2 linked regions of the Zobellia alginiliquefaciens genome follow. The protein of the gene in region 1 interacts with the protein of each later gene in a pairwise test. Links are inferred from orthologs where the notes say so. Each region holds a gene or a part of one and is shown in the gene's direction. Other genes may lie near its edges.

Region 1 (6,174 bases):
AGAGACCTACAAAAACTGCGGGTAACATAGAAATGATGATTTTTACGGAAAACTGCATTTCTTCGTTCCACTTAAAAGTCAGAAGACCGCTAATGATTTCCCATATATCTTTTCTAAAAACCACAATGGTGCTCAAGGCTGTAGCGGCATGGAGCACAACGGTAAACAAAAGACTTTCTTCAGGTACGGAATTATCGCCTAAAATAGCTTTGCCCAATTCTAAATGTCCACTTGATGATACGGGTAAAAATTCGGTCAGTCCTTGAATGATACCGAGAATGATGGCGTCTAGCGTCTCCAATTTAGTTTTTCTTCTTGTGCGGGTTCAATAATATGGCATATATCTCAATGCCTAAACCTATTAATACTAGGGTAGGGGCCAGACGTATTCTTCTAAAACTATAAATGTCTTCATTGAACACATTTGGGTCGTCACTACCGCCACCGCTCATAAGTATAAAGCCTATGGCAATGCACGCAAGACCTACAAAAAAGAAGATGTAGTTCTTATTTTGAAATATAAATTCTTTCTTGGCCTGTTGCCCGGTCTGTTCTTTTGATTTTTTACCCATGCTGCAAATTTAACGAAGTTCTACTTAAAAAAGTTTATGGTCGTAAAGGTTTCTTGTTCGGAGGTTTTTTCTTTGTAAATAGGGCTCTTAATAGTATAATTCATCGGTTCTTAGATTTAAAAACCGTTGCGTGGCAAAAAATGTGCTCACCAAAGAGATAAAAATACCCAGAACAAAAATGGCCCCGTACAGTATGCCTAGTTGCTCTACATCTTTAAAAAGCTCTAGTTCGGGAAAAGTTTGGTCCAAATAATACAAAGCACCCGTTAAGGCCAAAAGGGCAATTAATGCACCTAACATGCCCAATTTAATGTTCATCCATATAAAAGGGCGTCGTATAAAAGTCTTGGTGGCACCTACCATTTGCATGGTTTTAATGATAAACCGTTTAGAGTAAATGCTAAGTCTAATAGAGCTGTTAATAAGCAAGATGGCAATGAATGTAAGCACACCACAGGCAATTAAAACCCAAAAACTAATACGCTTTACGTTTTCGTTCAGTAAATCCACCAAAGGTTTGTCATAACTTACTTCTTCTATATAGGTCTTTTTCGCAAGGTTGGTAGCCAATGAATCTATTTCTTGCGGAGTTACAAAATTGGCGCGTAATTGTACGTCAATGGAGTTTTTAAGTGGATTATAACCCAAGAAATTCTGAAAGTCTTCACCTATTTCCTCGCTATGCTGTTTGGCGGCATCTTCTTTGGAGACGAAAACGGCACTTTTGGTATGTTCTTCTTGAAGTAAATTTTTCTGAAGTTGGTCTATTTCGGACTCTTTGGCCTCATCTTTCAGGAAAATAGAAATGGTAATCTGTTCTTTAAAGTGATCCGCCATCTTGTTGGTATTGATGACTAAAAGGCCCAACGTGCCCAATAAAAATAACACCAACGCAATACTCAATACCACCGAAAAGTACGATGATATCAATTTTTGTTTCTGATACTGTTCAAAAGACTTACCCATAATCGTGTATGCGACCGTAAATTTAGGAAAGTAAATTGAATAAACTTATTTTTGCGCCACATTGAAAAGAAAGATATCAGCATGCAATACGATTTCAAGGAAATAGAAAAGAATTGGCAGAAGTTTTGGGCCGAAAACCAAACGTTTAAGGCAGAGAATAATTCCGATAAACCAAAATTTTATGTGTTGGACATGTTTCCTTACCCTTCGGGTGCAGGGTTGCACGTTGGGCACCCGCTTGGTTATATAGCAAGTGATATTTATGCACGTTACAAAAGACATAAGGGTTTTAATGTTTTGCATCCGCAGGGTTATGATTCTTTTGGCCTTCCAGCGGAGCAATATGCCATCCAGACCGGGCAGCATCCGGCGGTTACTACGGAAAAGAATATTACTACTTACCGTAGACAGTTAGATCAACTCGGTTTTTCTTTTGATTGGAGCCGTGAAGTACGCACCTCTGACCCAAAATATTACAAGTGGACGCAGTGGATATTCATTCAGCTTTTCAATTCTTGGTACAATAAAACAAGTGATAAGGCCGAATCTGTAGAGACATTGATTTCTGTTTTTGAAACGGAAGGAAATGCAAATGTGCAGGCAGTTTGCGACGAAGACGTGGTTCAGTTTTCAGCAGAGGATTGGAAATCTTTTTCGGATAAGAAAAAACAAGAAATTTTATTGCAATACCGCTTAACGTATTTGGCGGAAAGCGAAGTGAACTGGTGCCCCGCTTTGGGAACCGTTCTGGCAAACGATGAAATCGTAAACGGCGTTTCCGAACGTGGAGGTCATCCTGTTATCCGTAAAAAAATGACGCAATGGAGCATGCGCATTTCTGCCTATGCACAGCGCTTATTAGATGGTTTGGATACGGTAGATTGGCCACAGCCGTTAAAAGATTCACAGACCAATTGGATTGGTCGTTCACAAGGTGCATCGGCGATTTTCAATGTAAAGGGGCACGATGAAAAGATTGAGGTCTTTACTACGCGTCCCGATACTATTTTTGGAGTGAGCTTTATGACTTTGGCCCCGGAACATGAATTGGTGGCTAAAATCACTACTCCAGAACAAAAAGCTGAGGTTGAGGCTTATATTGAAGCGACGGCAAAACGTTCCGAACGGGACCGTATGGCAGATGTAAAGACCATTTCCGGTGCGTTTACGGGAGCGTATGCCGAGCATCCGTTTACCAAGGAGCCTATTCCGGTTTGGATCGGGGATTATGTGTTGGCGGGTTACGGAACCGGAGCGGTTATGTCCGTTCCTTGTGGTGATCAGCGCGATTATGACTTCGCGAAGCATTTCAATATTCCCATCCCCAATATTTTTGAAGGTGTGGATATTTCCGAGGGAGCTTTTTCCGATAAAGAAACTACTGTTATTTCCAATTCTGATTTCCTAAACGGATTGCCGTACAAAAAAGCCATGAAGCGTGCCATTTTTGAATTGGAAAAATTAGGTCAGGGCGAGGGGAAGATCAACTACCGTTTGCGTGATGCCGTTTTTAGCCGTCAGCGCTATTGGGGCGAGCCTTTCCCAGTATATTATGTAGAGGGCATGCCGCAAATGATCGCTGCTGAGCATTTACCGATAAAACTGCCGGAAGTAGATAAATACCTACCTACCGAAACTGGTGAACCACCTTTGGGCAATGCTACGGTTTGGGCTTGGGACGTAAATAAGTCGGCAGTGGTCAGTAATGAGTTGATTGATGGGAAAAGTGTTTTTCCTCTTGAGTTGAATACCATGCCGGGTTGGGCGGGTAGTTCACAGTACTTTAACCGGTATATGGACCCGCATAATGCGGATGAAATTTTCTCAAAAGAAGCGATTGACTACTGGCAAGATGTGGACTTGTACATTGGTGGTAGCGAACATGCTACGGGCCATTTATTGTACAGCCGTTTCTGGCAAAAATTTATGTTTGATCTAGGTTTGGTGCCCAAAGAGGAGTTTGCTAAAAAACTCATTAATCAGGGTATGATAACTGGGACTAGTGCTTTTGTTTATTCTTTAAGCATTGAGTTGAGGGATGGTGTATCTACAACTCTTTATACCGAACCGACTTTTCATTATTTCACAAAAAGCTTAATAGATAAGCTTGAAAATCAAGAGATAGATTCTGCTGTTCAGAAGGTTATAGATCAAGTTGTTGATAAGTATAAAGCTAAGTGGGGAGAAAAAACTTATTGGAACAAGAATATCAATATTCATAAAACTCATGTTGATGTTTCTATGGTTAATTCATCCGATGAATTGAATATGGATGCATTTGAAAAGTGGAGACCGGAAAATGAAGGTGTTACTTTTGTTGTGGATAATGGTAAATACATTGTAGGCCGCGAAGTCGAAAAAATGTCCAAATCCAAATACAATGTCGTCAACCCAGATGCCATTTGTGAGGAGTACGGAGCAGATTCATTGCGTTTGTATGAAATGTTCTTAGGGCCTTTGGAGCAATCCAAGCCTTGGAATACCGCCGGTATTACGGGTGTACACAGTTTCTTGAAAAAACTATGGCGTTTGTATCATTCGGGGCCAGAGGGCGCTTTTGCGGTTTCTGAAACAGAACCGTCAAAAGATAGTTACAAGACGCTACATAAGACCATAAAGAAAGTAGAAGAAGATATTGAGAATTTCAGTTTCAATACATCCGTTTCCACTTTTATGATCGCTGTAAACGAATTAAGTTCGCAAAAGTGCAACAGTAGGGAAGTGTTAGAGGCTTTGGCTATTTTAGTATCGCCTTACGCACCGCATATTGCAGAAGAGCTTTGGAGCAAATTGGGTCATGAGGGCTCTATCGCAACGGTAGACTTCCCAAAATTCGAAGAAAAATACTTGGTGGAAAGCAGTAAAGAGTATCCGGTATCCTTCAACGGAAAAATGCGATTTAAAATAGAGCTTCCTTTAGATTTAAGTAAAGACGAAATTGAAGCCGCGGTAATGGCACACGAAAAAACCGAACAACATTTACAAGGCCGAACGCCTAAAAAAGTGATTGTAGTACCCGGTAAAATTGTAAATATCGTAGGGTAGAAAATATACGGCCATCAACTAAATAGATTATGGATTACATTGAAGTTCTTGGGTTGGCGGCTGCTATTCTCACTACGGCGGGTTACGTACCGCAAGTCTATAAAACGTGGCGAGATAAGTCTACAAAAGACATTTCGTTAACCACCTATTTGGTACTTTTTATTGGCGTTGTATTATGGCTCACCTACGGTATATTAATAAGTAGTCTGCCGGTTACTCTGGCAAACGGCATAACGGCCTTTCTGCTTTTATTTATGCTAATATTAAAATTCAAGTACAAATAACCAAAGACATTTTGGCAGCATATAACTTCAAAACCTCGCAAAATTGATTTGGCGAGGTTTTTGCTTTTCAATATATCCAGTGATTGATTGTTGTTGAAGCACCTCACTTCGACTGCGCTCAGTGAGGTGCAAGAATTAGGTTGAAAAAGAGAGTTTTTAAAAAATCTGAGTTTTGCTTGTTTAGTGTAATTGATATAGTAAAGGAGGAAAAACAACCTTAGTTTCTAGTTTGTTGAACGCAGTAGAGGATGAAACAATGGAATCTACCTCACTGAGCGCAGTCGAGATAGAAGAGGAGTAACAATATCGGAATCTACCTCACTGAGCGCAGTCGAAGTGAGGTAGATTTGATTATCTTTAAATTCAAATCTTAAAAGAATAAAATTATGATGGGATATTATATATTGATCGGTGCTATAGCTTTAGTAAGCTGGTTGGTGAGTAGTAAATTAAAAAGTAAGTTTAAGCATTATTCCAAAGTACATCTTAGTAATGGCATGAGCGGTGCTGAAATTGCGGAAAAAATGTTGGCTGACCATGGCATTAGAGACGTAAAAGTGGTTTCAACCGCAGGTATGCTTACGGACCATTACAATCCACAGAACAAAACGGTAAATTTAAGTGAAGGGGTTTATAACCAAAGAAACGCTTCTGCAGCAGCTGTTGCGGCTCACGAATGTGGTCATGCGGTACAACATGCACAAGCGTACGAATGGTTGACTTTACGCTCTAAATTGGTGCCTATCGTTAGCATTACGTCCAGTATGTCTATGTGGGTCGTTTTTGGTGGGTTGATGTTGGGTGCCGCGGCAGGAGTTGGTATAGGATATTGGGTAGCGGTAGCCGGTCTGATTATGATGGGTATGGCAACATTGTTCAGCTTTATAACCCTACCGGTAGAATACGATGCTAGTAACCGTGCCTTAGCATGGTTGAAAGCTAAGAATGTAGTAACACCACAAGAATATAAAGGTTCGGAAGATGCGCTTAAATGGGCTGCACGTACGTATTTGGTAGCGGCAATTGGTTCATTGGCCACTTTGGTATACTGGGGTATGCAAGTATTGGGTGGCAGGGATTAATAATATTCCGCTACGCAGTAGCTTAGAAAATATTAAAAAGGCTGTCCAAAACGAATTGGACAGCCTTTTTAATTTGAGTTAGCTTTACTTTAAAATTCTTGGTTACTCTGCTTTTATACGCTCATCAATAAATTTAAGGGCAATTCCATCGCGGCCCATGATTTCGAATAAGTCGAGTATATCACGCATTGTTTTTTCTTCTTCCAATTGCTCGGTAACGAACCA
Region 2 (4,221 bases), 3.6 Mb from region 1 along the record:
ATATTCTAGAGGGAGGTATGTTTGCTTCGGATTTTCACCTCATAGTCTCTAATCCTCCTTATGTGCGGCAACTTGAAAAGCAGGAAATGCATAAAAATGTATTGGAGCATGAACCGGGTTTGGCCCTTTTTGTTTCAGATGAAAATCCGCTTATTTTTTACGAAGCGATAACGAAATTCGCAAAACACCATCTTTTGGAAAAGGGAAGACTCTTTTTTGAAATCAATCAGTATTTGGCAAAAGAAACCGAAGCACTTTTACTTCAACATAATTTTTCAGAAATTGAGGTCCGAAAAGATATGTTTGGTAACGATCGAATGACAAAGAGTATTCTGGCGTAATTCACGCCAACAATTCTTCAAAAGCACATTAAGATTACAGAAACACTTAGTTAGAAAATGCAGATAAAAGAACAAATAGAGGCCCTTCGCCAAGAATTACGTGGGCATAATCATAATTATTATGTGCTGGACAATGCCACCATATCCGATTATGAATTCGATATTAAATTAAAGGAACTTCAGGCACTTGAGGCGAAACATCCAGAATTTTATGATGCTAATTCGCCTACCTTACGTGTTGGCGGTGCGGTGACCAAAAACTTTGATACCGTGGTGCATAATGAGCGTATGTATTCCTTGGATAATTCGTATTCAAAAGAAGATTTGGAAGATTGGGAGAAGCGCATGCAACGTATTTTAGGTGATGCCCAGGTGGAGTTTGTTTGCGAGTTGAAATATGATGGGGCTTCCATTAGCATTACGTATGAGGATGGGCAATTGGTGAGAGCTGTAACCAGGGGAGATGGTTTTCAGGGTGATGATGTCACTACCAACGTAAAAACAATAAAATCCGTTCCGTTACAATTAAAAGGTGATTACCCTCCCAAATTTGATATTAGAGGTGAAATTGTATTACCTTTTGAAGGTTTTGCCCAAATGAACGCGGAGCGCGTAGAAAATGGGGAAGAGCCTTATATGAATCCAAGAAACACGGCTTCGGGTAGTTTAAAGTTACAGGATAGTGCCGCTGTAGCACAACGACCTTTGGATTGCCTTTTGTATAGTATTGTAGGGCAGAATACAGGGATAACTTCCCAATGGCAAATGCTGGAAAAAGCACGTGAATGGGGTTTTAAGGTGCCTGAGGTAGCTAAACTTTGCCGTTCTACGGATGAAGTTATGACATTTGTAAATAAGTGGGATGTGGAGCGCCATAAATTACCTTATGAGACGGACGGGGTAGTGGTAAAGATAAATAGCATTCAGCACCAAGATGAGTTGGGTTTTACCTCAAAATCGCCGCGTTGGGCTATGGCCTATAAGTTTAAAGCGGAACAGGTTTCTACGCTTTTAAATGAAATCACCTATCAAGTAGGGCGTACGGGGTCCATTACGCCTGTGGCCAATTTGGAGCCGGTGCTTTTGGCCGGAACTACGGTAAAAAGGGCGTCGTTGCATAATGCCGATCAGATTGCAAAATTTGATATTCGTGAAGGTGACACTGTATTTGTTGAAAAGGGAGGGGAAATCATACCTAAAATAGTTGGTGTTGATTTTGGGAAGCGTCCTCAGGATTCAGAACCCACAGAATATATTAGCCATTGTCCGGAATGTCACGAGCCTTTAGTGCGAACCGAGGGTGATGCCAAACACTATTGCGTAAATTATTATGGTTGTCCTCCTCAAATTACAGGAAGAATTCAGCACTTTATTTCTCGTAAGGCAATGGATATTGAAGGGTTGGGAAGTGAAACCGTAGAACTTCTTTATAAAGAAGGTCTGATTCAGAATTATGCAGATTTATATACGCTCACCAAAGAACAGGTTTTGCCTTTGGAACGCATGGCAGAGAAGTCTGCGGAAAATCTAGTTCAGGGAGTTGCGGAGTCCGTGAAGATTCCTTTTGAGCGAGTGTTATTTGCCTTGGGCATTCGCTTTGTGGGTGAAACGGTAGCTAAAAAACTGGCCAGAGCATATAAGAACATAGATAATTTAATGGTGGCCGATGAAGAAAGTCTGGTTGCTGTTGATGAGATCGGTGGTCGTATTGCAAGCTCGGTGGTGGAGTTTTTTAATAATGAAGCCAACCAAGAAATCATTGCTCGGTTAAAGAGCTACGGATTGCAGTTTGCCCTTTCGGAAGAGCAATTGGAAAATCAAACGGATAAGCTAAAGGGGCTCACTATTGTGGTTTCTGGGGTTTTTGAAACCGTTAGTCGCACAGAACTCAAAAAAATAATCGAATCCAATGGAGGTAAGGTTGGTTCAAGTATATCTTCAAAAACGGCTTATTTGGTGGCCGGAGATAAAATGGGACCTAGTAAACGGACCAAGGCGGAATCGTTAAATGTACCTATAGTTACTGAAGGCGAGTTCTTGGAAATGGTGAATTAGAAACAGGTTGATTCTAGCGTATGCACCTTGTTATTTGGATAAGGTTTTGTAGGTGCAATAGTGAAGTGAAAGTACAAGATAAACACTAAAGATATAACCTGCAAAATAAGTGTTCTCGCCTAGCTCAAGGCTAGGGTAATAAACGAAACAGAAAAGAAAACTTGTTAAAATAAGCATCCCGAGCAGAAGTAGCATTTTCCTATTTTCCAATAATTTTTGGTAGGTTGTTTTAAGTGATAATGGTTTCAGGTAATCGGTTAAAAGCTGCATAAATACGGGCCACAAAAAGATTAGAGGTAGAGCAAATAATCTTGATTCCCGTGCAAATGCGGTCATAAAAACCAGAGGTGTGTTGATGAGGGCGGTCAATAGGAAAGCATAGACAAAACTGGTTTTCCATGCTTCGTTTCCCTTTTGATTCAGGTAGAAACAGGTGAAATATAGAAATGGCCCCAAAGTAATGAAAATGGATACTACGGATTCAACTAGGTTCTTTGTACTTTCAATATTTTCTAAAAAACAGGAGTATCTACTGGCAATTTCAGTATGGGTGGCGTGCAATAGCCTTTGATGATAAATGAAAAAGATAATATAACATCCGTAGAACAAGATAGGGGATAGAATAAGAAACCCATTTTTTTTCAGATTGGGCCCTAGTTTCTCTCGAGGGTGGTTTTCAGTTCCCGGCAACAATAAAATAAGAGCGGGAAGCAGAAGAACACTGGTTTCCCTTGCTACCATTGCCAAAGAGAACAGAGTTACGTACCAAAACCATTTTCGTCTTACAAAAGCAATAATTGCCGTAAGCAACAAGCAATATTGCAAAGGTTCGTCATACGTGAATACCGGAGGAAAAAAAGCGAACCAAACCGAAAACGATGTAAAAAACACCATCATATTAATTATCCCTTGCCACTTGGTAGCTTTAAGAATAAGGGATAGCCAATATATCAAAACACCGCTTAATCCCAGTAGTAAGAAGTTAACAAGAATAAAAGCATAACCCGCTTTAAAACCGAACAGATGTTGCGAACCCTCAATTAATAAGGTGGTCAGCGGTCTTCTGGCAAAAGGAGCTATTTCCTTGTGATAATTTATTTGAGACCTTAAAAAAACATGGGAAATCTGAGTGTTGTTTTCATTAAGCATACTATCAACGCTCGGGAGCATATGAATGCATAAAATGACCATTGTGGTGAGTAGTGCCAGCACATAGGGTAGTGGTCTCCAAGGGAGTAAGCTTCGTAAGAATTGAACCATTAAAGCATACGGTTAATTTCAATCGAAATTAGGTATTTTTGTGTAGCTAAAAACAAATGACACCATAAATTGATGGCAACACCAAAGAGTTACGAAGATTTTAAACAAACATTAAGTGGTCCGAACCCTCCTGCAGATTGGCCTGAGGCGCTGAAAGCCTTATGGTTTGCGGGAAGTGATAATTGGGAGGCATCCCATGATATTGCCCAAGATATGTTCAATACAATGGGGAGTTGGATTCATGCCTACCTGCATAGGGTTGAGGGGGATAAGTTTAATGCTGGGTATTGGTACCGAAAAGCTGGAAAATCATACCCAAGTGTTTCCTTGGAGCAAGAGCATCAGGAAATAACCGAATATGTGTTGGATAATTAGGGAGTCAGTTCTTTTTTGAAACAGACACTATTTTCCATGCCTTTGTATTGCCCGTAATTGGGAATTACTTTATACTTGTTTTTGGTGTAAAGGGCAATAGCTTCGGGTTGGCGTTTGCCTGTTTCTAAAATGCAATTTTTAAAATTTAGTTCGGAAGTCCATTTTTCCAATTCTTTTAAAAGTAGGGAAG

What was found. Proteins that work in one complex are often made in the same cells at the same time.
Region 2: the proteins of P0077_RS05980 (region 1) and ligA interact in binary tests that used the Escherichia coli proteins (3 or more experiments, as listed by UniProt). The link is inferred for Zobellia alginiliquefaciens from one-to-one orthologs.

The regions. Positions count from the first base shown.
Region 1 is NZ_CP119758.1:1,420,833-1,427,006, reverse strand. Bases 1,259-4,783 are described here. They hold P0077_RS05980 (leucine--tRNA ligase), read left to right. Parts: upstream 1,259-1,619; coding sequence 1,620-4,583; downstream 4,584-4,783. Other genes in these bases: P0077_RS05975 (SemiSWEET family sugar transporter), read left to right, coding at 4,613-4,783; P0077_RS05985 (cell division protein FtsX), read right to left, coding at 1,259-1,538. Outside these bases: P0077_RS05995 (undecaprenyl-diphosphate phosphatase), read right to left, coding at 1-301; P0077_RS05990 (DUF3098 domain-containing protein), read right to left, coding at 303-572; more of P0077_RS05985, read right to left, coding at 660-1,258; more of P0077_RS05975, read left to right, coding at 4,784-4,867; P0077_RS05970 (zinc metallopeptidase), read left to right, coding at 5,254-5,949; P0077_RS05965 (ferritin), read right to left, coding at 6,052-6,174.
Region 2 is NZ_CP119758.1:5,057,587-5,061,807, reverse strand. Bases 1-2,897 are described here. They hold ligA (NAD-dependent DNA ligase LigA), read left to right. Parts: upstream 1-398; coding sequence 399-2,396; downstream 2,397-2,897. Other genes in these bases: P0077_RS20880 (hypothetical protein), read right to left, coding at 2,427-2,897; prmC (peptide chain release factor N(5)-glutamine methyltransferase), read left to right, coding at 1-341. Also shown: more of P0077_RS20880, read right to left, coding at 2,898-3,656; P0077_RS20875 (hypothetical protein), read left to right, coding at 3,729-4,031; P0077_RS20870 (GNAT family N-acetyltransferase), read right to left, coding at 4,028-4,221. UniProt on the Escherichia coli protein: DNA ligase that catalyzes the formation of phosphodiester linkages between 5'-phosphoryl and 3'-hydroxyl groups in double-stranded DNA using NAD as a coenzyme and as the energy source for the reaction.